Linked DNA regions of Methylotuvimicrobium sp. KM2. The protein of the gene in region 1 interacts with the protein of each later gene in a pairwise test. Links are inferred from orthologs where the notes say so. Each region holds a gene or a part of one and is shown on either strand. Other genes may lie near its edges.

What was found.
Region 2: the proteins of WJM45_RS18825 (region 1) and mrcB interact in binary tests that used the Escherichia coli proteins (3 or more experiments, as listed by UniProt). The link is inferred for Methylotuvimicrobium sp. KM2 from one-to-one orthologs.
Region 3: the proteins of WJM45_RS18825 (region 1) and mtgA interact in binary tests that used the Escherichia coli proteins (3 or more experiments, as listed by UniProt). The link is inferred for Methylotuvimicrobium sp. KM2 from one-to-one orthologs.

What each region holds. Positions count from the first base shown.
Region 1 is NZ_CP150634.1:4,468,376-4,473,088, reverse strand. Bases 1-3,000 are described here. They hold WJM45_RS18825 (penicillin-binding protein 2), read left to right. Parts: upstream 1-630; coding sequence 631-2,370; downstream 2,371-3,000. Other genes in these bases: WJM45_RS18820 (UDP-N-acetylmuramoyl-L-alanyl-D-glutamate--2,6-diaminopimelate ligase), read left to right, coding at 2,367-3,000; ftsL (cell division protein FtsL), read left to right, coding at 352-630; rsmH (16S rRNA (cytosine(1402)-N(4))-methyltransferase RsmH), read left to right, coding at 1-355. Also shown: more of WJM45_RS18820, read left to right, coding at 3,001-3,833; murF (UDP-N-acetylmuramoyl-tripeptide--D-alanyl-D-alanine ligase), read left to right, coding at 3,830-4,713. UniProt on the Escherichia coli protein: Essential cell division protein that catalyzes cross-linking of the peptidoglycan cell wall at the division septum. Required for localization of FtsN.
Region 2 is NZ_CP150634.1:1,998,976-2,009,911, forward strand. The notes cover bases 2,775-5,850. They hold mrcB (penicillin-binding protein 1B), read left to right. Parts: upstream 2,775-3,165; coding sequence 3,166-5,535; downstream 5,536-5,850. Outside these bases: WJM45_RS08465 (HDOD domain-containing protein), read right to left, coding at 1-690; WJM45_RS08470 (bifunctional diguanylate cyclase/phosphodiesterase), read left to right, coding at 830-2,659; WJM45_RS08480 (YbgA family protein), read left to right, coding at 6,170-6,994; WJM45_RS08485 (FAD-dependent oxidoreductase), read left to right, coding at 7,822-9,972; WJM45_RS08490 (methyltransferase domain-containing protein), read left to right, coding at 10,194-10,936. UniProt on the Escherichia coli protein: Cell wall formation. Synthesis of cross-linked peptidoglycan from the lipid intermediates.
Region 3 is NZ_CP150634.1:2,137,332-2,148,122, reverse strand. The notes cover bases 7,859-10,789. They hold mtgA (monofunctional biosynthetic peptidoglycan transglycosylase), read left to right. Parts: upstream 7,859-8,925; coding sequence 8,926-9,654; downstream 9,655-10,789. Other genes in these bases: WJM45_RS09130 (DUF1353 domain-containing protein), read right to left, coding at 9,733-10,335; WJM45_RS09140 (cytochrome c), read left to right, coding at 8,009-8,608. Also shown: WJM45_RS09170 (diguanylate cyclase), read right to left, coding at 1-1,613; WJM45_RS09165 (response regulator), read right to left, coding at 1,616-2,065; WJM45_RS09160 (fumarate hydratase), read right to left, coding at 2,121-3,647; WJM45_RS09155 (hypothetical protein), read right to left, coding at 3,763-5,535; WJM45_RS09150 (methyltransferase), read right to left, coding at 5,594-6,730; WJM45_RS09145 (2OG-Fe(II) oxygenase), read left to right, coding at 6,901-7,614. UniProt on the Escherichia coli protein: Peptidoglycan polymerase that catalyzes glycan chain elongation from lipid-linked precursors. May play a role in peptidoglycan assembly during cell division in collaboration with other cell division proteins.

The DNA.
Region 1 (4,713 bases):
TGTTAGAGAAAAGCATAAACACCCTGCAACCCGGACTTTTCAAGCAATTCGGATTGCGGTCAATCGAGAGCTCGAAGAATTGAAAAGTGGATTGGAACAGGCGGTCGATGTATTGAAACCCGGAGGACGCCTGGTTGTGATCTCGTTTCATTCATTGGAGGATCGAATCACCAAACGCTTTATCCGCGCTGAATCTGGTGCCAAGCACGATCCAGGCAGATTGCCGATTGTGGAATCTGAGATAAAGAAGGGTATTTTGCGCAAAGTCGGCAAGGCGATTAAAGCCGGCGGAGACGAGGTGGCGAAAAATCCACGAGCAAGAAGCGCAATCATGCGCGTGGCGGAGCGGTTGTGACGGAAAACAGGATCGCTATTTTATCCTTGGCAAGTTTATTGCCTTTATTAGTGTTGTCCGCACTGGGGGTCATTTACAGCAAGTATCAGTCGCGATTGCTGTTTGTTGAAATACAGCAACAAGAACGCGAGCTGGATCGATACGAAGTGGAGTGGGGGCAATTACAGTTGGAGTTGACGACATTAGCGGAAGAAAATCGAGTCGAACAAATTGCTCGGGATAAGCTAAAACTGGTCATGCCGGAACGAGACAAAATTATTTATTTGAAACCTTAGATGCACGGTTTTTCAACGCGAAAAAAAAAGAGGGGGCCGGAAACGGACTTTACCGTAAGACGTAAAGTGTTGCTGGTTTTTATGCTTGGAGGGATGGGCTTGCTGGCTGTTCGGGCCTTCGACCTGCAAGTATTGAGAAAGCAATTTCTCAAACAGCAGGGCGACATGCGCCATGTCAGTGCGGTATCTGTGTCAGCTTATCGAGGCATGATACTGGACCGAAACGGAGAGCCATTGGCGATCAGCACGCCGGTTCAATCGATTTGGGTCAATCCGCAAGAACTCGCGGGTGCCGAACCGGCTGCAATCGGGCAAATGGAAAAGCTTCTCGATTTGCCCGATAGGAAAATTAAAAACTTGATCGTGCCAGGCACGAAGCGGCGGTTTGTTTATGTTAAACGGCGCATCAATCCGCATTTGGCTGCGCAAGTAAAAGCATTAGATGTCCCCGGTGTTTATTTCGAGCGGGAATTTAAACGCTATTATCCGGCGGGCCCGGTATCGGCACATTTGGTAGGATTTACGAATGTCGACGATGTCGGCCAAGAAGGGATTGAGCTTGCCTATGACTCAGTACTGAGAGGGACGGCCGGGAGCAAGCGGGTTATTCGCGACGGCAAAAGGCAAATTATCGGTGATGTCGAGGCGATCTCCGCACCGGTCGATGGGCGGAATGTGCAGTTAAGTATCGACGAGCGCATTCAATATTTGGCTTATCGAGAATTGCAGTCGGCAGTACTAGAGCACCGCGCGAAAGCAGCGGCATTGGTTGTCTTAGACGCAAAAACCGGCGAGGTGCTGGCCGATGCCAATCATCCTGCGTTCAATCCAAATACCCGAACGCACCTTAAAGGCAATGCTTTTAGAAATCGAGCGATTACCGATGTTTTCGAACCGGGGTCGACGGTCAAGCCCTTTGTTATCGCGGCGGCGCTCGACGGCGGTTACATCAAGCCCGACTTAATAATTGAAACGAATGGAATATACCGAATTGGCCGCAATGTCGTCAGGGACGTGCATAACTACGGAACGCTCGATTTAACGCATGTCTTGAAAAAATCAAGCAATGTTGCAACCAGCATTGTCGCATTAGAGATGCCGCCGGACTATTTTTGGGGCATTTACAATCAATTGGGATTCGGCAACGCAGCGGGTATCGGTTTCCCAGGGGAAGCAAGTGGTAGCGTGCTGGATTACCAGCGGTGGAATCAATTCGCACAGGCGACCCTATCGTTCGGCTACGGCATGAATGCATCGGTGTTGCAGTTGGCAAGGGCTTATACGGCATTGGCCGATAACGGTGTGCTGCATTCGGTTAGTTTGTTGAAGCGCGATCAGGACCCCGAAGCCAAACGTGTGTTTTCCGAGAAAACGGCCCAATTGATTAGAACCATGCTCGAGCAAGTCGTGTTGAAAGACGGTACCGCTTATCAGGCTAGGGTCGATGGCTATCGAGTCGCAGGCAAAACCGGAACGGCTAAAAAAGCCGGCGAGGGCGGCTATAAAGAAAAAAAATATTTATCGATTTTTGTCGGTATGGCACCGGCTAGCGATCCGCGTGTGGTGATCGCGGTGATGGTGGATGAACCCTCGGCTGGTGCTTATTACGGAGGTGCGGTGGCAGGTCCCGTATTTTCCAAAGTAATGGCCGGTGCGCTGAGAATACTCGATGTTGCGCCTGACCAAGAAGAAACCATGCCGGTTTTGATCAGCAAAAGCCCGGATCTCTTAGCGCAATGAAATTAGCAGAACTGCTCTCGGACCATGCATTGACCGGAGCCGATATCACCGTTCAAGGGTTATCACTGAGTAGTCGCAATATTAAACCGGGCTACGCGTTCATCGCCGTGCAAGGAGCTAGGCAGCATGGCTTGGCGCATGTTCGCCAAGCTCTCGAGCTCGGGGCGAGTGCGGTGCTCTATGAGCCTTTCGGGGCGAACGAATGGTTAGGTGGCGGTCACCGTGATGTGCCATTTATCGCGGTCGAAGATCTAAATATGAAGTTGGGAGAGATCGCAAGCCGATTCTACGGCGATCCGTCCGGTCGATTGCATGTGATTGGCATAACCGGCACTAACGGCAAAACCTCGTGCAGCCAGTTTTTAGCTCAAGCCCTGGATCGATGCGGGATTATCGGTACCTTAGGCTGGGGAATCTGGGGGTGTTTGCGGCAAACGATCAATACGACCCCGGATGCGTTGGCGATTCAATGGATGTTGGCGAATTTGGTCGACGACCGGCTGGCGGCGGTTGCAATGGAAGTTTCCTCGCATGGCTTAGAGCAGGGACGAGTGAACGGTATCCGTTTTCAAGGGGTCGTTTATACGAATATCAGTCGCGATCATTTGGATTATCACGGCTCGATGGAACGGTATGTTCAAGCCAAATTAAAGTTGTTGGCGATGCCTGGTGTGAAGTTTGCCGTGATCAATTTGGATGATGCCTACAGTCAGCAAGTGCTGGCAGCGGTTCCCGACGGTGTGCTCGTGTGGGCCGGCAGTCTCCGAGGCAAATCCTTACCCTATGGCGAATCGGTTCTCGGTGATTCGCTTCGTCAGACATTGTTAGGAATCGAGCTTAACTTGAGATGGCGGGATCGACAAAAAAAAGTTTGCATCCCTTTATTTGGTGAATTCAACGCGGAAAATGCGTTGACGGTTTTTACCACTTTATTGGCTTCCGGCATGAGTTTTGATCAAGCGGCCATCAAAATCGAAAGCTTACAAGCGATCCCTGGGCGCATGGAGCGTTATGGCGGCGACGATGAATCATGGGTTTTTGTCGACTATGCCCATACGCCGGATGCTCTTGAAAAAGTATTGAAGGGACTTCGTAAGCAATGCGAAAAAAAATTGACAATCGTATTCGGCTGCGGCGGCGATCGGGATGAGGGCAAGCGGTCGCAAATGGGCAGTATTGCGCAACAGTGGGCTGACCGGGTTATTTTGACAGATGACAACCCACGCGGAGAAGCCCCGGAAATGATTGTCGAAGCTATTATGGAGGGCTGTCGGTCGAGTGGCGTTTCCGTCATTCATGACAGGGCCCTGGCGATACAAACAGCGATTAGCGAGTCCGGCTCCGGCGATTGTGTGTTGATCGCGGGTAAAGGCCATGAAGAATATCAAGAAGTGAAAGGCCGAAAGATACCTTTTAGCGATAGAGAGACTGTAATAAAAGCACTGAGGTTAGCCAGGCAATGAAATTAATGTTGAGCGAAATCGCGGAATGTGTCGGCGGAGTTCTGTTCGGCGAGGATAAGTTCTTCACGGGAGTCAGTATTGACACGCGCACCATCGAACCAGGCAGTCTCTATTGCGCGATTAAAGGCGAGCGATTCGATGGCAATGATTTTGTTGGGGATGCCGAGCGGGCCGGAGCGGCCGCGGCGATTCTAAGTCGTAAGGTCGAGGTGACGATGCCGATTGTCGTAGTATCCGATACTCGCCTGGCTCTGGCTGAATTAGCCGGTTTTTGGCGGAACAGGCAAACCGCACAAGTGGTCGGCATTACCGGTAGCAACGGCAAAACCACGGTCAAAGAAATAACCGCCGCGATATTGGGTATTCAAGGCCCTGTTCTTTATACCCAAGGTAACTTGAACAACGACATCGGCGTGCCGTTGACCTTAATGAAGATGAACGCCGAACATCGCTATGCGGTGATCGAAATGGGCGCGAATCATGCCGGTGAAATTGCCTATACCAGTCGATATGCCAAGCCGCATGTGACGATTATTTGCAATGTCGGTCCCGCGCATTTAGAAGGCTTCGGCAGTGTCGACGGCATCGCTCGTGCGAAAGGTGAAATTATCGGTTCTCTCGGTCCGGATGGGACGGCCGTGCTGAACCATGACGATACTTATTTCGATTATTGGCTGGAGTTGGCAGGAACACGCAAGGTATTGTCGTTCGGGTTAAAGCCAGGCGCCGATATTCGTGCCGAAAACATCATAACGCGTATCGAAAACGGCGAATTTGCGACAGCTTTCGAATGGATTCATGGTTCGGTGCGTTATCCGATGCGGCTCAAATTGGCCGGCCGGCATAATGTACTGAATGCCTTGGCCGCAGGTGCCGCTGC
Region 2 (10,936 bases), 2.5 Mb from region 1 along the record:
ATAACGACTAGCGCTGTTGGGGTAGGCATGGAGGGCAATCGTTGCACTGATGATTTCGGGTAGCTTCCACAATTTTGCGAGTTCCGCCCCTGTTTCATAATGATCGAAACCAATTAGGTTTCGTTCGGTTTCGATTTCATCGGCATCGGTCGATTCGACTAGTAGCCCGACTTCTCGGGCTAATTCGGGAATGCGGCGATAAAATACCAGTTTGCCGATTTCATGGAGTAAGCCGCAAATAAAAATCGCTTCGTCGTTTTCGTCAGTATCCCAATGGTCTGCTAGTTCTTTAGCCGTTAATGCGCTTCTTAGGCTCATCGCCCAAAAATCATGCATCGAAAGCATGCCGTTCGGCAGCATCGAGAAGCGATCGATGATTAATGTACTCAAGACTAGGTTTTGCAGTTCTTGCGTGCCGATTAGCGTGATGGCGTGGCTGATCGTGACGATGCGGGATGGGAAGCCGAAGAAAGCGCTATTGACCAATTTTAATAATCGTATCGATAAGGCAGGGTCCTTATTGATGATTTCGCCGGCGTCGATGATCGATTTATGCGGATCTTCAAGCGTTTTTTTTAGCTCGAAATAAATCGCCGGCGGCGATGTTAATTGAAGATCGCCTTTCAATAAATCGGCTGCGGTTAAATTGGGCGAGTCGGAATGCGGCATTGGCAAAACGGATTTCTTCATTATACTTGTTAAAATTTTGAAATTTTATAGTGTATTTCAGTCAAGCTTAGGTGAGGCTTGCGATAAATCAAGGGCTTCATCGAGAAATAGTCCGTATAGGAAGCCCGTCAAGCATTTACCACATCAACCAGTGAGCACGATGTTAAATAACTCTCAGCGACAAAGTAAAATCATCATTGCCGGAATAGATCGGAAAACTGTCGCAAAAATTGAAACGATTTTGATAGATAAAGGGTTTTCTAATTTTGCGATTGCCGCTGAATGCGGAGATATTTATCGCATCATTCGGCCCTATGTAGACAACGCCGAAGAGTTAGGCTTGATTATTGTCGATGAAGATTTGCCCGGCGGGCACGTTAGAGATATGTGTCATTCACTTTCGGGTGAACAAGCGGGCGTTTTTTTACCTTTTATAATTCTTAAAAACGAACGCCCAAGTCAAGTGCCCGATGCTTCCGCGTCATCGTCGCTGATCTACGAACTATGTAAGCCGCTTCGTGGGCCTGAGCTTATCATTTTAGTAGAAATGTTATTGCTACTTAAAAGCGAACGTTCTATACGCTACCAACAACAGGAAAGGTTGATCAATGAGTTGGCGACGCGAAAATTGCTCGATGCTAAATTAAAATATTTGGTCGCTCATGACGAATTGACCGGCTTGATGAATAGAACGCAGCTAGAAAACTATATTCGTTTGAGTTTGACGCGGAATCAAAAGCTGCAGCAAAACGGCGCATTGTTGTTGATTGATTTGGATCGGTTCGGTTTGATTAACGATTTGGAAGGCTTCGATATGGCCGATAAATTGATTATCGATGTCGTGGCAACGATTCGAAAGCTGGTGAGGCTCGAGGCTTGGTTTGCCCGCATCGACTCGGACGAGTTTTGCCTGTATTTCGATACTATATCCGGTCTTCAGGCTCGCGAAGTTGCCGAAGATATCCGCAAAGGGCTCAATGAAAGCCGATTTCAAACCGGCAATGTTTGCTACAGTATTACTGCGTCGATCGGCATCGCAACATTGCAATCCGCTAAAGTTATCCAACATCCCGAGGAATTGATATCTAGAGCGCACCAAGCTTGTTCCTTGGCGAAACAAAACGGCCGAAATATGGTCTGGTTTTATAACGAAGAAGATAAAGCCATAAAAGAACGGCATCGCGATGTTTATTGGGTCCCTTTGATTAGGGATGCTTTGTTAATGCGAAATTTCTTTTTGATGTTTCAACCGGTAGTGAATCTTAGAACAGGCGAGGTTTCGCATTATGAGGTACTAATTCGAATGCGGGGGCATGAAAACAAGGTCATTAGCCCTTCCGAGTTTATTCCGGTTGCCGAACGAATGGGTTTAATACACAGCATCGACTTGTGGGTGGTTGAGAATGCGATTGATTTTTTAGCTGAGCTTCCCCCCGAATTGTCTAACGTATCGTTGTCGATCAATTTATCCGGAGTCGCTTTCCAGGACGATGCTTTATTGCCGACCATCAAAAGAAAACTGGAATTGTCTTGGGTCAATGCCGAGCGGATTACCTTTGAGATCACCGAGACCTCGGCGGTCGATAACTTCGAGCAAACTCGGCAGATGATTAATCAGATCAGAGCGTTGGGTTGTCATTTTGCATTGGACGATTTTGGCGCGGGTTTTTGTTCGTTCAATTATTTAAAGAAGTTTCCGGTCGATTTTGTAAAAATCGATGGACAATTTATTCGAAATTTAGTCAATGACGATACCGATCAAGTACTGGTCAGATCAATGAGCGAAATTGCCAAGCAACTCGGTAAAAAAACGATTGCGGAATTTATCGAGTGTCCTCGGGTGATTAAAATTCTGATTGATCTTGGTATCGATTATGGACAAGGTTATATTTTCGGTAAGCCAAGCCAGCTATTGATCGAGCAAGGTTACATTCCGCTGCAGCAACTATTAATAGAAGGCGATAAAAGCACGCGTTTTCTATATAATTAAGGCTCATCCTAAGTTCAAATAATCCTAAATTCGGCAGTTTAACCATGAAGCACATGAAGTTCACGAAGGATTTCAAGAAATTACCTAAACATACTCGCTAGCCTTTTTGGTGAGCGAAAGTTCGATGCAAACGTATAATAAGTTATTGAATTAACTTCTTACTCTTCATGATCTTCATGGTGAAATGCTTTTTCTAAGATAATACCTCGTTGAGTCATACAAAGGTTCGGCAGAGGCACCAGCCCAGCCTTAAGAAATTTAGTGTTTATGGACTGAGGTATTGAAAATTATGGGGTCACCCAGCTTTTAAAATTTATGGTCGGAAAATGTTAAAGCTGGGCTAGGATAACGCTTCTTTAAGCAATCATCGCTACTATAGTCATAATACTCGCGTCTTCCGGATTGTCGATAGTTTCCTCTTTTCAAAAAAGACTGGTAAGTCATAGGCTTACTATTCGTGTGGGCGCATATTTAAATGACTTCTTGGTAATTAAAACCGCAACATCATGGCAAGACAACCCAAAAAATCCGTAACGCCCAAGAAAACGACCAGAAAGCCGCGTAGGCGCGAGACTCGCAATAAAAAGCGCCCGGAAACTCATCGCCGTTTCGGGTGGTTTAAAAAAATCCTGTTATTAGGCTTTGTATTTGCTGTATTTATATTATCCAGTTACATCGGTTATTTGGATTATAACGTTCGTAGGCAATTCGAAGGCAAGCGTTGGGCGATTCCGGCGCGTGTCTATGCTAATCCGGAAGAGCTTTATGCCGGATATAGAATGAATATCGCCGATTTTGAAATGCTTCTGCAGCAATTGCGATATCGCCAGGATTCGCAGTTATCTTCCGAAGGGACCTATTATCGTTCGGGATTATTTATCAATGTTAAAACCCGTGCATTCGATTTCTGGGATCAGTCTCAAGATAGTCGCGCATTACAAATTCGATTCTCCCCGGGTGAAATTACCGATATCGCCGATTTGTCGGGTAGGGGAACGGTTGCTGTTGCCCGTTTAGATCCCATTCAAATAGGCAGCTTTTATCCGACTCGTAAGGAAGACCGGATTTTGATTAAACTATCGGAAACTCCGAATACCTTGATTCAAGGTTTGCTCGCGACAGAAGACCGTGATTTTTATAATCACTACGGCATTTCGATCAAAGCGATTCTGCGGGCGATGCTGGCGAATGTCAGGGCGGGCGGCATTGTTCAGGGCGGTAGCACGATCACCCAGCAATTGATCAAGAATTTTTATTTGACGTCCGAGCGTAGTTTTTGGCGTAAGATCAATGAAGTATTTATGTCGTTGATCATCGAGTATCGTTACGGTAAAGACGAAATTCTTGAAGCATATCTGAATGAAGTCTATCTGGGGCAAGATGGTGCCAGTGCCGTCCATGGTTTCGGCTTGGCGAGCGAATTTTATTTCGGCAGAAGCCTAAATGACTTACCCTTGGCGCAGATGGCGACTCTAGTCGCATTGGTTAGAGGCCCCTCTTATTACGATCCGCGCCGGCATGCCGAACGTGCATTGAAAAGGCGGGAGTTAGTGCTCGATAAAATGCATGAGCAAGGTTTTATCACGCTAAAACAGGCTGAAGAAGCGAAAAAACAGCCGCTGGAAGTGATGCCGCAAACCCATCGAGCGGTCAATCGTTATCCGGCTTTTATGGACTTGGTCAAGCGTCAATTGCAGCAAGAATACAAAGACGACGACCTGACTTCCGAAGGCTTGAGAATATTCACCACATTGGAGCCTCGAGTGCAAAAAGCCGTGGAAAGATCCTTGGCGGTAAAAATGCGCGAACTTGAAAAAAATCCTCGCGCGAATGAATTGGAATCGGCAGTGATCGTGACGCGTCGGGAAGGCGCGGAAATTGTTGCGATGGCGGGAGGCAGGGATAAAACCTCGGCCGGTTTCAATCGGGCACTCGATGCGGTGCGCCCGATAGGGTCGTTGATAAAACCGGTGGTATATCTGACAGCGCTGGAATATCCGGCTAAATATACGATAACGACTCCGGTCAGCGACACTCGGATTACCGTAAAAAGCGGCAAAGGTAATTGGACGCCGAAAAATTATGATAATACCGAACATGGTGAAGTGCCGCTGCATAAGGCCTTGACGAACTCTTACAATCTCGCGACCGTTCGAATCGGCATGGATGTCGGTATCGCGAGAGTGGCAAAGACCTTAAAGGATCTGGGCGTGAATCGGTCTGTCGATTTATATCCTTCTCTGTTATTGGGTGCCTCGCCGCTGTCGCCTTTAGACGTCACGCAAATGTATCAAACCCTAGCTGGAGACGGTTTTGTCACGCCGCTCAGAGCGATACGCGGCGTTGTCGACGGCAACGGCAAGCGCTTACAAAGTTACCCGTTTAACGTGCGGCAATCGGTCGATCCGTCGGCGACTTATATTACCAATACCATATTGCAGGAAGTGATGACTGACGGTACCGGCAGATCGGCCTATAATTATTTGCCGAGAGATTTCGGGTTGGCCGGCAAAACCGGAACGACCAATGAATTGCGAGATAGCTGGTTCGCCGGTTTCAGCGGCGATTATCTGTCGGTCGTATGGGTTGGGCGCGACGATAATAAACCTTCGGGATTAACCGGCTCGACCGGTGCGTTGAAAATTTGGTCCGACGTGATGCAACAGATTTCCAGTATTCCGGTCGTTTTGACACCGCCGGATAATGTCGACACGGTTTGGATCGACCCGTACACAGGGCTATTGGCTAATCAGGACTGTGAAAATGTCAGGCAATTTCCATTCATTCGCGGATCGGCGCCTACTAGCAGTTCCCCATGCGTACAAACCGAGGTGGAAAAAGCGAAGGATTGGTTTCAGGATTTTTTTAAGTTTTAGCGAAGAATATATTCTTTTCATGGTTCAAAATTCGGCGCCAAAATTGGACCTGATTAGCAAGATGCTTCAGCTTGCCGAAGCCAAGTGTCCGATCAGGGGCCAGTCGTAGTCGCAAAAACTACAATATGCTGTTACCCAAGCTCCAGCTTGGGTAACTTGTTCAGGAAGCTCTAGCTTCCCGAAAATCAAGAAAGATTGAACGAGTGAGTCAGGGAATGTGCGGAGGTTGTGTCGGTCTCAGGAAGCTCTTGCCCTGAGCCCTTCGGCTGCGCTCAGGAGAGCCTTGTCGAAGGCTTGCCCTGAGCGCAGCCGAAGGGGGGAGCTTCTAGGGTGTCTTTCCCAAGCTGGAGCTTGGTAAAGAGCGTGATGCGGGTTGGCCATTTTTAGCTTGAAGCGTATGGGTTTGTCCCCCCTTCCGAGACGTGTTGGGAACGGGTTAAATAACTTGTCCCGCAGGAGGAAGTTTATTCATCTCTCAATGGAATAGAAAAACACTCTTATTGATGATGAATCGGTAAATAGTAGGCAATTTTCATGACCCCAGTTCCCGACCGAGTGGCTCAAGGAAGCATACTCATTATATTCCCGCTAAAACCGAAAATTTCCAATATGATTCAATTAGGTATCGACTGCTATGAATAAAATCCCATTGGGCATCAGTGGTTGTTTGCTTGACCAACCCGGAGAAAAAGAAGTGGCTAATCGCGATAGTGTGATTAGCGAAGTGCTAGAGAGTTTTTTTGAGTGGAAGCCATTTTCTGACGAGGAAGAAAAATCGCTATTGGCTCAAGACGTTTCGGCTATTTCCGATTTCGGCACGGATATGATGGTTGGAGTTTGCGGTTATATTATGAAAAGACCGGAGCAAGCAGTTACAACAACGGGGGGCGCATTTGAGGGTTTGGCGATCGAAACATTGAGAATCATGCATCGATTTCCGTTGGTACCTATCGAAGAATCTATCCGGCTACAAGATCCTTGTTTACGCGATCTTTTTTTCAAGCGGGTTTATGTTATGTATCGCTGGCAAAGGTTGTTGAAAGAAGGTCTTAGCGCCCGTGTCTTGATAGATTTTCATGCGAGGCATAAATTAATCATCATGAGTCACGGCGACTATCGGGATCTCGGGCAATTATTGGCTGGCTTGAGCAAAGACAATTTAACCGAGATTGCCGATCAATATATTTTGCAGCTGATGAGCATGTTATTGACGATGCCGACCCGGGCTAATCACGTCAATGTTTTGCAACATATTCAAGGACATTTAAAAAAAGACATCAGTCGCGACGATAAAGCCGAACTGTGCGAATTGATCGACAGTTACCGGAACTACGAAGTACCTCTCATTGCTCCAATAATCTTGTTGAAGCATCATTTTCGAAAATCGCCGGATCCCTATATTCAATCGTCGTATTATTTTTCCCCTTATCCGAGCGCATTGGGTTCTGTTAATCCTTAAAAATAGCTATGTTCGCGTTAATAGTCGAAATTAATACTACACCAATCTTGAAACTTGAAGACTGTAGGGTACGCTGTGCCTACCACAGTAGTCTCTTCTATAGTTTAACGTGCTCTAACGTGTAGCTCTACGCCGATATAAGGTAGGCGTAGCATACCCTAAGGAATATGCACAAAATAACTTATACAAGTAGTAGGCTTTGCGGCGGTTTGGTGACTCGCTTGACAGGACGCCGTGAACCCAGCACCTAAATTATCAAAGGAAGTTAACCATAGCCAACGAGCTATGGGATTTAGGTGCTGGGTGAATGCAGATTTTGCAGGAGCAAAAATCTGCCCTGTCGCCGACACCTGTCAATCGAGCCACCAATCCCCCTTCCGACAGTTTCGCTGTAAGGAACTTGCAGTCACAGTCGACTCAACTATTAACCTAAATTCGGCAGCTCAACCATGAACCTGAATTCGGCAGTTTAACCATGAAGCACATGAAGTTCATGAAGGATTCCAAGAACTTACCACATCCTTCTCGCTAACCTTTTTGGTGAGCGAAAGTTCTATACAAACGCGTAATAAGCTATTGAATTAACTTCCTATTCTTCATGATCTTCATGGTGAAATGCTTTTTTTAGGATGAAGCACATGAAGTATTTCAATAGATTACCTAAACATTGCAGCTAACCTTTCGGGTGAGCGAAAGTTGTTCATAAACGAATGACAAGTTATTGAGTTAACTTCTTATTCTTCATAATCTTCATGGTGAAATGCTTTTTCTAGGATTAAACACTCCTTTTGGAGACTCCAACCCTTGCAACGACCAGGAATTACACGATGAAAGTCCAGAAGTTGATAGTGATAACGGTGATCGCGCTGTTGATCGGCGCCTTTTTTTATTTCGGATATCACGACTATCTAACACTGCATGAACTGAAAACGCACCAGGCCGCGATCGAAGCCCGCATCGCCGCGCAACCAGTCGCCACGGCCTTTGTTTATGCACTGATTTATGTTCTGGTCACGGCACTGTCTTTACCCGGTGCGGCAGTAATGACCTTGGCCGGAGGCGCGCTATTCGGCATACTGTGGGGCACCGTGATTGTATCGTTTGCTTCGACGATCGGCGCGACACTGGCTTTTCTGGCGGCGCGCTTTTTGTTTCGCGATTTCGTCAAAGACCGCTTCGGCTCGGCGATACGAACGATCGATGCCGGAATCGAACGGGACGGTCCGTTTTATCTGTTCACGCTACGCTTGATTCCGTTGTTTCCGTTTTTCATGATCAATCTGGCCATGGGCTTGACCGCCATTCGCCTATCGACATTTTACTGGGTTAGCCAAGTCGGCATGCTGGCCGGCACGTTGGTCTACGTCAATGCCGGCACACAGCTTGCGCGGATCGAATCGCTGTCGGATATTTTGTCGCCGGCTTTGCTCGGTTCGTTCGCGTTATTAGGCCTTTTTCCGTTACTGACCAAGAAAATCGTCGAGCAGATACAAGCCCGAAAAGTCTTCGCCGATTGGCCGAAGCCGGCGCGTTTCGATAACAATATCGTCGTGATCGGTGCCGGCTCGGGCGGATTGGTGACCGCCTACATTGCCGCGGCGGTCAAGGCCAAGGTCACCCTGGTCGAAAAGCACAAAATGGGCGGCGATTGCCTCAATACCGGTTGCGTGCCGTCGAAAGCGCTGATTCGTTCGGCAAAATGGCTGGCCCAGCACCGGCGCGCCGAAGAGTTCGGCATCAGACAGAGCAGCGCCGATTTCGATTTCGCCGATGTGATGGCGCGCGTGAAATCGGTCATCGAAAAGGTCGAGCCGCACGATTCGATCGAACGCTATACCGAACTCGGCGTCGAGGTCGTGACCGGCGAGGCGAAAATCATCTCGCCCTGGGAAGTTCGGGTCGAAATGGCCGAAGGCGGTAAAACGCTGACGACGCGAGCGATCGTCATAGCCGCGGGCGCCCGACCTTTCGTGCCCCCGATACCCGGTATAGACAGCATCGAACCGCTGACGTCCGACAACTTGTGGAACATGCGCGAATTACCGAAACGCTTATTGGTACTCGGCGGCGGACCGATCGGCTGCGAATTGGCGCAATGTTTCGCCCGTCTCGGAAGCCGGGTGACGCTAGTGGAAATGGCGCCGCGCCTGTTAGCCCGCGAAGACCCGGAAGCGTCGGAAGCGGTGGTGGCAAGTTTTAGACAGGATGGCGTCGATTTGAGATTGGAACATACCGCGAAGGAATTCATCATCGACAACGGCGAAAAAATCCTGATCGCCGAATACGAAGGAAACACGGTCAACATCCCGTTCGATCAAGTGCTGGTCGCGATCGGACGGGCCGCGAATATCGAAGGCTATGGCGTCGAGGCACTGGGCATTACGCTGTCGCCGCGCAAAACCATAGCAACCGATCCGTTTCAGGCTACCAATTATCCGAACATCTATGCGGTCGGCGATGTTACAGGTCCTTATCAATTCACTCATGTCGCCGCGCATCAGGCTTGGTATGCCGCCGTCAATGCCTTGTTCGGCACGTTCAAGAAATTCCGTACCGATTATTCGGTGATTCCGTGGTCAACCTTCACGGACCCCGAAGTCGCGCGGGTCGGCCTAAACGAGCAAGAAGCCGAGCAGCAAAACATTCCCTATGAAGTCGTGACTTACGGTATCGACGAACTGGACCGAGCGATCGCCGACGGCGAGGCGCACGGCTTCGTCAAAGTGCTGACCGAGCCCGGCAAGGACAAAATTCTGGGCGTGACGATAGTCGGCGAGCATGCTGGCGATTTGATCGCCGAATTCGTTTTGGCGATGAAACACGGCATCGGCCTGAACAAAATTCTCGGCACGATCCATGTCTACCCGACCCTCGCCGAAGCCAACAAATACGCGGCCGGCGTTTGGAAGCGCGCGCATGCGCCGAAACAACTGCTGCGCTGGCTGAGTTGTTATCATGCATGGCGTAGGAACGGCTAAGGTTTTGCTTATACCATTTGCTAGTCGAGATTCGGTGTTGGGGCGTCAAAGGGTGCCATGAATACATCCATATAGGCTTTGTGATAGCATTTGAACGTCACGGAGGTTGGTAATACCGATTTTGCCGAGAGCAAAAATCGGTCCTGCTAGCAAAGCCTTTGCTGAATACGCCGGCACTTCCATAGGTTAATGCCGATATTTGAAGTTTGATAGGTATAGTCATGAACGAAACCGCGATAACCGATTCGATAAAAAACTACTACGGCAAAGTGCTGGGCTCCAGCCAGGATTTGAAAACCAGCGCTTGTTGCACGGCCGATGCCTTTCCAAAGCATTTGCGCACTTTACTCAAGGATGTCCATCCCGAAGTCGTCGAGCGCTTTTACGGCTGCGGTTCGCCGCTGCCGCCAGCGCTCGAAGGCCGCACGGTCTTGGACCTGGGCTGCGGGACCGGGCGCGATTGTTATTTGTTGTCCCGGCTGGTCGGCGAGAACGGGCGGGTCATCGGCGTCGATATGACCGATGAACAACTCGATATCGCGCGAACATATCGCGATTGGCATGCCGAACGTTACGGTTATGCACGTTCGAATGTCGAGTTCAGGCAGGGCTATATAGAGGATTTGGCCTCGCTCGGTATCGCCGACAACTCGATCGACGTGGTCGTGTCGAATTGCGTCGTCAACTTGTCGCCGGACAAGCGGCGCGTGCTGTCGGAAATTTTCCGAGTACTCAAGCCCGGCGGCGAATTGTATTTTTCCGATGTTTATGCCGACCGGCGCATCCCCGAAGCGCTCAAACTGGAACCGGTATTGCTTGGCGAGTGTCTGGCCGGGGCGTTTTATTGGGAGGATTTTCGCCGCGCCTTGCAGGATCTCGGTTGTCCCGATGTGCGTATCGTCAGCGAAAGCCCGATCGATATCGATGATGACGAGGTGCATGCCAAAATCGGCATGATCGAGTT
Region 3 (10,791 bases), 2.3 Mb from region 1 along the record:
TTAGGCAGTCCTGTCAAGGGGTCGGTAGTCGCCAATTGTATTAATTCGGCTTCCAATCTTTTACGCTCACTGATGTCCTGTTTAATTCCTACGAAGTGCGTAATCTTACCCTTATCATCCGTGACCGGAGCAATCGTGAGTTCTTCATCATACAAATCGCCGTTCTTACGTTTGTTGATCAATTCTCCGCACCAAGTTTTACCGGAACGAATGGTTTGCCACATATCATCGTAAAACAAAGAATCTTGCTTTCCGGATTTAACAAGGTCTTTCGGAGCCTTGCCGAGCGCTTCCTCAAGCGTATAACCGGTCAATTTCCCGAAGGCTGGATTAGCCCATTCGATGCGAGCGCAGGTGTCGGTGATCACAATACCATGACCGACCGCTTCTAGCGCCGCAATTAACAAACGGTCGCGAGCCTCGGCTTGCTTACGCTCGGTAATATCCTCATGCGCAACGACGATATATTCGTTACTGTCTTTAAAAGGTGTAACCCTGGCATTGAACCAACGTTCTTCGTTATCTGAATGGCAAGGGTATTCCATCTCAAAAATATCGACATCCCCCTTCATGACCGAACGAATGCCCGCGGCCATTTGCGTTGCTTGCTCCGAACTTTCATCCGTTGTGCAATCACAAACCGCTAAATAGTTACTGTCTATAACCGATATGCAATTACTCGACGCACCCGCATTATTTTGGTAAAACTCTCGCCATGCTCGATTGACCGCCACAATTGTACCGGATTTATCCAATACGCAAATGTGGGCCGATAACGCATCGATGGTAGAAACCGCAAACTGTTTGGATTGTTGCAGCTCCTGCTCCATATTTTTCCGATTAGTGATATCGGACAATGTGCCGATCATTCGTTGAGGAAGCCCCTCTTCGGTCCAACTGACGACTACACCTCTATCCATAAACCATCGCCACTGCCCGCTCTTACACTTCAATCGATGCTCGCAACCGTAGCTTTCGACTCTGCCGTCGAGATGAGCTTGAATATTGGCCTCAGCAATCGGCAAGTCTAATGGGTAAACACGTTTCTCCCATTCGTCGAGATTATTGCCAATCTCATTTTCTGAAAAGCCGAGAAGCGCTTTCCATCGCGGAGAATAAAAAACCTCATTGGTCAATAAATTCCAATCCCAAACACCATCGCCAGCGCCCTCCAAAGCAAATCGCCAACGCTCTTCCGCTTCATGTAGCCGTTGTTCGAGTTTCGAACGATGTAAAGCATAGCGGATGGCTCGAATCAAGGCATCCCCATCGAAACGACCTTTGATTAAATAATCCTGAACGCCGGACTCTAAAATATCAAGCGCAAAACCGGTATCGTCATGCCCGGTTAAAACGATCAACGGCAGAGTAGAGTGATCAGACGAACGTATCGCTTTTACTGTTTCAAGTCCCTTAGAATCCGGTAACGATAAATCCAACAACAAAATATCGTGTTCATCTTTTCGTAACTGCGCTAAGCCTTCGGATAAAGAAACGACCCATGTCAATTCGAAACCGACATCCGAAGACAACTTCAAATAGCGACTTACCAGGTGCGCATCACTGGGATCGTCTTCAATTAATAACACTCGATAAGACAACTTGGCATACATGATCAACTCTTTTTAGGCAATCGAGTCAAAGTAAACCAATAATTATCAAGTTGCCGAATCGCATCGATAAATTGCGCCATATCGACCGGCTTGGTGATGTAACTAGCCGCTCCGAGTTTATACGAAGCCACGACGTCACGCTCGACATCGGAAGTCGTCAACACCACGACGGGAATAGCCGAAAAGTGCTCGTCTGTCTTGATTACACTCAAAAACTCCCGACCGTTCATGCGCGGCATGTTTAAATCCAATAAAATCAGATCCGGTTGGGGAGCATTTTTATAAACATCGCCTTCGCGCCGTAAAAAATCCAAAGCATCACGCCCGTCCAATACGTGATGCAAGTGACAATACACTTTATTTTCTTTGAGAGCTGACTTCACTAAATGAGCATCGGCCGGCTCATCTTCGACCAGCAAAATATCGAAGGGTTGGCTATTTTCAATTAACATGTTGAATATTTTCGCGATTTTTGTGTATTTGGTGGACAAGATGTTTGAATAAAAATCATTTCGAAACCACCGGAATTTTGCCTATCTTGGCTTGCCATTGTTTTGGACCGCTCTTATGAATAGACTCGCCGTCGACATCGACCGCGACCGTGACCGGCATGTCTTCGATCACGAATTCATGCACGGCTTCCATACCCAAGTCTTCGAATGCGACGACTCGCGCTTTTCGTATCGCTTTCGAAACAAGGTATGCCGCACCACCAACCGCCATTAAACATACCGCACTATGTTTTTTGATCGCTTCAATTGCAACCGGACCGCGTTCCGCCTTGCCGATCATGCCGATCAAACCGGTTTGCGCGAGCATCGCCTCGGTAAATTTATCCATGCGCGTCGCAGTCGTAGGGCCAGCAGGCCCGACAACTTCATCGCGAACCGGATCGACCGGACCCACGTAATAAATGAATTTGTTCGTAAAATCGACGCCCTCAGGCAAAGACTCGCCACGCTCGAGCATCTCGACGATCCGTTTATGGGCGGCGTCTCGACCGGTGAGTAACGTGCCGCTCAGCAATAAAGTTTGACCGGGCTTCCAAGTCGCTATTTCGTCTTTCGTCACAGTGTCGAGATTGACCCGTTTAGCGCTGCTATTCCCGCCTTCCCAGGTAATTTTCGGCCAATCCTCCAAACGCGGCACTGGCAGTTCGGCCGGCCCGGAACCGTCGAGTTCGAAATGGATATGGCGCGTTGCGGCGCAGTTCGGAATCATCGCGATCGGTTTATTGGCAGCATGCGTCGGATAATCCTTGACCTTAATATCCAAGACCGTGGTCAGTCCACCCATGCCTTGTGCACCGATACCGAGTGCATTGACCTTTTCGTACAACTCCAAGCGCAATTCCTCGAGCGCATTGACCGGCCCTCGCGCAATCAACTCATGAATATCGACCGACTCCATGCAAGCCTGCTTCGCGAGCAGCATCGCTTTTTCGGCGGTACCGCCGATACCGATGCCCAATATCCCAGGGGGACACCATCCCGCGCCCATCATCGGTACGGTTTGCATGACCCAATCGACGATGCTGTCGGACGGATTCAACATCGCAAACTTGGATTTGGCTTCGGAACCGCCGCCCTTGGCGGCAATTTCGACTTCGACTTTATTACCGGGGACAACCTCCATATGAATGACAGCCGGCGTATTATCGCGCGTATTGATGCGTTTGCCGGCCGGATCGGACAAAATCGACGCACGAAGTAAGTTGTCGGGATGCATGAACGCGCGCCGAACGCCTTCGTTGATCATATCCGTGACGCTCATCTGGGCATCCCACTGTACGTTCATGCCGATTTTCAGAAATACCACGACGATGCCGGTATCCTGGCAAATCGGCCTGTGTCCTTCGGCGCACATTCTCGAATTAATCAAGATTTGCGCGATTGCATCCTTGGCAGCCAAACTTTGTTCATTTTGATAGGCTCGATCCATCGCCTCAATAAAGTCACCCGGATGATAATACGAAATGTATTGCAGCGATTCGAATATGCTTTGGATAAAGTCTTCTTGGCGAATCAAAGTCATGCGTAATTACCTGAAATATTGGTTATTAGTTGAGACGCAGCTTTCTTTGTTGCTGCATTTAATATTTTCGCAACGTTTTTAGATTAATTTACACTTATCGGCTTGCCATTAATCGTCACCGCAACCTATCGACGAAGCTTTTGTCGATTCGGCAGCCACCGATTTCAGGGTAATCGGTCAGGCTTTGCTCGAAATCCCGAAAAGTCGGATGCTGAAAAGCAATCCGCGAAATTTTTCCGGATTGAATTTCAAATTCCATGGCACCGCCTTTCGGCCATGGCGAACCGTCTTGCGTCGTAAACATCAATAAACCGATATGGCCTAATGGCTTGCCTTGCTCGATTGCCGGCCGCGTACAACTCAGTTGATCGATATAAAGCCACGAAAAAACCTGTTCGAATTGCTGATAACCGATCACTATCCCTTCTCCGGGCATATAGTCGATACCGAGCAAACTTTCGAGGCCGAAATCGCCTAGATGATTCTGCAATAGCACCTTACCGCCCCCCTCCTTAGCCGTCGCGATCAACGGATAAATCTGTCTCGCCATTTCCGCCGGATTTTTGTTTTGAATCACCGCAGTTAATTGACGTCCGATCGATTGTACCGGTCCTAGCACGTTTTCTTTCTTTTGACGGGCATCCTGAATAGCCTGCCAGTCTTGCGCGCTATTGACAGACAGGCCCATCATCGCCATCGTTTGATAATCCTCATCGATCAAACAGCCGGAAAAATTGCGGTTTCGAAATTGTTGTAGCGTTGCCGGGCGAAGGTCATCTGCGATAGCGCGAATTTTCGGAATATTGTAGTTCGACCAGTCCGGAGACTGAGCGAGATAATAATAAAGCACTGCATTTCGGTCGAATTTATTAAACCCTAAGCCTCGCAAGACTCGCTTTAACTTACGGCATTGGCTTTCAACTTCGCCGTATTTCCTCCAATCCGGCTGCAAATTCGGCTTCTCATCGACTGGAGATTTTTCCAGTAATTGCCTGAGCTCGATATTGCCTTCACCCATTCGAATCGGCATGCTCAACAACTCCGGCAACGAAACATCCCTCGCACTGGGTATCCCTGCGGAAACTTGTTTGAGCAATAAAGAAGAGCGTATCTCGGGATAAATTCTCAATTCGCCCAATTGTTTCGGCCCGCCTGAGAACGGATTGCCGCCTTCGACGACTTCATAAACCGGCAGCCGCGTCTCTCTAAATACCGTCTTATTGCCATCGCCCTGTATAGCGAGCGGCAAGGTATGAGTCTCGGTACTGACTTTTGCTTCGGACGGCGCCGATACCGCAGTTTGTCCGATCGGACTCTGCACCCACTCGTCGGCCAACTTGCCCATCACGGCAATACCGATACCGACCCCGGTCAAGGCCAGAAGATTTGTACTTTTATGAACATCGCCGATAATTTTGGATATATCGGTATCGCTCTGATTACTGGTCATGAATTGGTAATCGATCGTAGTGTCCTTGCTTAAATCCAGCCTCAGCCATGGCGTTAGCGCGGCTTTGCGCGTTTCGAGATTGAAGTTGCATTTTCCGCTACTGCCTTGATAAACGAGTGCCGTAACCTCCTGCTTATAATTTAGCGCTTCGTTTTTAACTTTAAAAACAACCCCCGCTGTCGAACTTCCTTTCTCATAGCCGGACCCTATTTCGCTGCAGCCCGTTTTGAGCGTACTATCGCCTTTTAACTCGAATTCGGAAAATAACTGAACGTAATAGTCGTCTCCATCAACGGCTTGATAACCGCCGAGAGGCTTTAAATCATTTGCTTGAGCAACCGGATAATCGACCGCAATCTGGCGGGAAGTAGCGCATCCTGTTAGGACAAGACCAACCGCTCCTGCGAGTTGCAACAGAAAAAAATTACGAAAACGCATACTCATACCTTAAATAATAAAAAATGACATAAACGATCACTTTGTGTATTCGACTCGTTCATTCGACCATCGACTGCAAAATAACGAATTTACGATTAGCGGCAATAACCGAAACATTACCGAACAATTTCTTCAACTCCAGATGATAACCCAAGTGGCGATTACCGATGACCAGCAACTTCCCTCCTTGCTTTATGACATTTCTAGCCTGCCGAAACATTTTAGCGGCGATCATATCGCCGACTGCATTCTGTTGATGAAAAGGAGGATTGCACAAAATCACATCGGCCGATTTAGCGGTAAAGTCGGATAAACAATCGCCGACACTAAAATTCGCCAACCTGCTCTCGCCGAAAGCCAGTTTAAAATTTTCCCGCGCCGACGCAATCGCCATGAACGACTCGTCGACGAAATGTACCACTGCATTCGGATTGCGTTCGGCTGCAAGCAAGCCGACAATACCATTACCGCAACCAAGATCGATGATAGTTTCGGCATTGGGAAAACAACCGATATGCTCGATAAAAAACCGAGTACCGATATCGAGGCTGTCTCGAGAAAACACATTAGCATGATTAACGATCGTATAATTCGTCCCCTCTAACCGATAACGAACCGGATAAGGATTTACCGGCAACGAAATATTATCGTCCGGTTCGGAAAAAATCAGTCGCGATTTTTTCCATGCCCTCGCGGTGCTTGTTGGACCGACAATCGTTTCCAATAAACGCCAAACGGTAGCGCTGAGATTTTTGACCATCCCGATTGTGATAACTCGAGTAGCCGTAGTCATGAAAGGCCGTAACGAAATCAATTGGTATTCGAGCAACGCCAATGTTTTCGGCGACTTAATCACAATTAAATCATAACTTTGCAAAGGCGACTCGAGACTTGTCATCAATAGAATGCCGTCTATCGACAAGGCATTCTCGGAAAAATTCATTAGTGTCGCTTGTTGGCTTAAATAGGAATCGGATAATGCGGTAGGTTTGAATTCATGTAAGGCAACCGTTAGAGCGCCGAAACTGTCATTTACGATCAAGACGCGAGCGCCAATAGAAGGCAATTGAACTTCGGACAGATAATTCAGCAAATATTCGTCGGACGCATCGTATGCCCTAAGCAGCTCACGCCGACGTAAGGGCAAGCGCCGTAAGTTAAATCGACCTTGCGGGACCGATAAGACATCAGTCATAAGAAAACAAACATTTTAAAAGACGGTTCTGTGGCATCATTGATGAAGAAATGGGCAAGCCATAATCGGCGCGATATTATAGCCCGGAATTAAATCTTATCTTTAGTCTTGCTTTTTTTGCATTTCAAGGCTAAATTCGCGCGGCTTTTCATTTACTCGAGTAATATTACTTGCAACCCAGCTTAATACCTACCACGACACCGACTCATCCGAAACCTATTTTCGACGAACTAGCCGATCAATTGATCGATAGAGGCTGGCATGTCATTGAAAATTACTTCGATACTACGTTAATAAAAAATTTAGTTGCCGACCTTAAAGCCTACGATAACGACGGCGAACTAACTCCGGCCGGCATCGGCCGGGGCATCGGCTTCACGTTGGACGAAAATATCCGCGGCGATAAAACCCGGTGGCTTACACGAAGCACCGATGCGCAAAAGCGCTATTTAGACGAAATGGAAATGCTTCGTCATGAAATCAACCGGCTACTCTTCATGGGCTTATTCGAATATGAAAGCCATTTTGCATGCTATGAACCGGGCGCTTATTATCTAAAGCATAGGGACAGTTTTCGAGGTGCGGCAGGGCGGATCTTAACGACAGTGGCTTACCTTAACGAAACTTGGCAAAACGAAGATGGCGGGTTTCTGGCCCTCTATAACCCAAAAAATGAACAAGTCGCAGCACGAATCAAGCCTTTGGCAGGAACACTGGTCGTATTTCTGAGTGAAGACATACCGCACGAGGTCGAGCCGACACACCGTCAACGCTTGAGTATTGCCGGCTGGTTTAAATGCAATACCGGCGAAGTTATACCCGTCGTAGATCAAAATTCGGTGCCTGGGTGTCCGCTAAAGGACGCCGTGAATACGTCCATGTAGGCTCTATGCCAGCTCCATGCTGGCAAAGCCTTTATGAGCGCCATGGATGGCGTGAATGTCGATTTTGCAGGAGCAAAAATCGACCGAACACCCAGGCACCTCCTCTGGCAATGCCGAAATTTGAAGTGCGAAAGGTATATCTAAGGAGCGTGGTTTTTGTAGCTCTCGATAAAATATGCATTCCCGCGGCGATAGTAAAGACCATGAGAACGAAAATGCCGTCTTAACGACGAGGTCCTTTGTCGAGCAACTCAAAACCAAAAGTTGGCTAAATGAGTATGTTTCCTTAGCGCCGACTCAATAGCCTGTTATCAATTTCCGGCGTGTTTGGTAAGATACAGCCAGTAACTTACAAATTCGAAGCAATCTTCTCTTTATTAGGATCGAGACCACCATGAAAAAACCATCCTTAGCATTATTAGTCAGCGTACTGTCAGCTTCAATTCCGCAAATGAATGTTCAAGCCGCGGATGTCGATGCCGGTCGAGCAGCTTTTGAAACCTGTCGAGGCTGCCACAGCATCCCCGCCTACAGTAATGCCTACCCGACTTATTATGTGCCGAAAATCGGCGGGCAACGCGCAGATTATGTGGCTTCGGCATTGAAAGCTTATCGAGAAAAAAATCGCCCGCATGGCACCATGAAAGCCAATACCTATGACCTAAGCGATCAAACTATCGAAAATATCGCCGCTTATATTGAATCCGCGCCGGGCAAAGAAACCAAAAGCCCAGCCGGAGGCGATCCGGCTGCCGGCAAAAAACTCGCTCAATCTTGCCTAAGCTGCCATGCAGAAAGTAAAGATGCGCAAAGCAATGTACCGAGATTGGCCGGTCAATACGGTAATTATCTCGTCAAAGCCATGCAAGACTATCAATCCGGCAAAAGAAATAATCCCATCATGCAGTCGATGCTGCAAGGCTTATCCGGCGACGACCTGGAGAATATCTCGGCCTATTTTGCAAGCTTGAAGGGTTTAACCACTACCGATTAAATCGTAAGGATTTGGTCGAAAAAGCCTACACGGACGTATTCACCCAGCACCTAAACCCCATAGCTTGTTGGCTATGGTTAACCAGCTTTGATAATTCATCCAGCACCTAAATAAGCCATGATTTTGAATCATTGCCAAAAACCTATGGAATTTAGGTGCTGGATTTAGGTGCTGGGCCTGTCAAGCGAGTGACCGAACCCTCAACAAAGCTCATAGCTCCAGGAGGTTATTTATCACGAAATCCTAAGTATTCACAGTCCGCCTCATTGAAAAGAGGGGGCTGAATATTTACTCGCAGGAAGGAAGTTGATACTTTTTTGAGATATTCCAAACGCAACCCCAAGCGCTCTTTCGTAAACAAGCTTAAACGGCTGACGCTTTATTTAGCGCTATTTTTTATAACAAGCTCGTCGTTATCGGTCGTTTTGCTACGTCATATACCAGTACCCGTATCGGTATTCATGCTATATCGCCACGCAGAATATTTTCAACAACACCGGTCATTCAAAACAATCGATTACCGCTGGGTTAAACGCGAACAAATCTCACGCTACGCCTTCTCGGCAGTCATTGCATCCGAAGACCAACGTTTTTTTAGTCACCACGGCTTCGATTTCAATGAAATGCAGAATGCTATCGATCAATATTTGAAAGGCGGAAAACTCCGGGGCGCCAGCACGATTAGCCAACAAGTCGCCAAAAACCTATTCCTAACGCCCTCCAAAAGCTTTTGGCGCAAAGGGATCGAGTTTTGGTTTACGGGGTTGATTGAAATGCTTTGGCACAAAGACCGCATTCTGGAAGTGTATTTGAATATTGCGGAATTCGGCGATCATCTCTTCGGCATCGAATCGGCCAGTCAACGTTATTTCGGCATACCCGCCAGTCAATTGAGTGCTTCGCAAACGGCACTGTTAGCAGCTACGCTGCCCAATCCTCATTTATATAGTGCGGACAAGCCTACGTCGTATTTACTCAAGCGCAAAGCCTGGATAATGAAGCAAATGAAAAATTTGAATTACCGGCATCGGCAACACTCATCCTAAATTCGGGCATTTCAACCATGAAGCTCATGAAATTAATTCGGAGTGGGCAAAGCGCATGACACTTTGCCCATCGCATTTTTATAATAAAGGCTTAGTCGGCGTTTTATTCGCCTTTCTATGTCCTCTCCATACCAACCATCCGCCCAACCATAACGCGAACCAGGAAATAAAATTAACAAACGAAAAACCGTTGATCTCCTGCCCCATCGATCTGAACAATTTATCCCAATCTTTTCGACTCTTATCTTGCCCATAAGGCTCGATAACTTCATTAGATGTGACTTGCCAAAGCTGTGCATACATATAGGCATAATCATGTACTAACCCGGGAATCAGCAACAAACCGGTCGGACTCAATAGCGCCCATAATGGTCTCGGAATCGAAGCGCCGTCGAATTCAAAGCCTTTAGGAATTAAAATCATGGAACCATCGGACAATTCGTAATACCAATTTTCGGTTAAAACCCATTTTCTAACTTCAAAAATCGAAGCTACAATTTTTTGCAATTTTGTTTTCTGATTTTTAGTCGGTATAGGCACCGGTTTAACGGCCGGCATTGAATCTAAAGAGATCGCTGGCAAGGCATCCAGGTGTATAAATATTTTAATGATATACAACAATAAATAGCCTGCCAGAAGCACAGTGGCAATCCAACCAATCCAGTAAATGAAATCAAGCATAACTTCCCCTCCGAATTATTTTATTGAGGCTGACATAAGCCTACTTTTTAAGTACTACACCGTACGAGAAGCTCCTGCTTCTTCGAAATCGGTAAGCAAGATTTCTCGCCTTTTTCGCATACTCAATGCTCTCAGATAGCTCGTCTACAACAGCATCATAATCGTTTTTCAGGACGCCAAACCTCGGCTTCTCGGCTGTAATTGCCGTAAGAAGTCTGTTGAGAATCCTGAGCTAATCATCGACCGATTCCACACTCCGTTGCGTGCAATCAAGTCGTTCGTCGATTATATTCTATCGGGTAGCTGATCATCACCGAGGTTGAATTGCATGGTAGCAAAATTGGCGACACATCACGCCCTGCATGAAATGGTACTGTAGTACATCTATCATCAGGGTGACGAAACTGTTTGTGCGAACCGCGTTGCCGAACTTAGGAAAACCCTAATGCTTCGAGC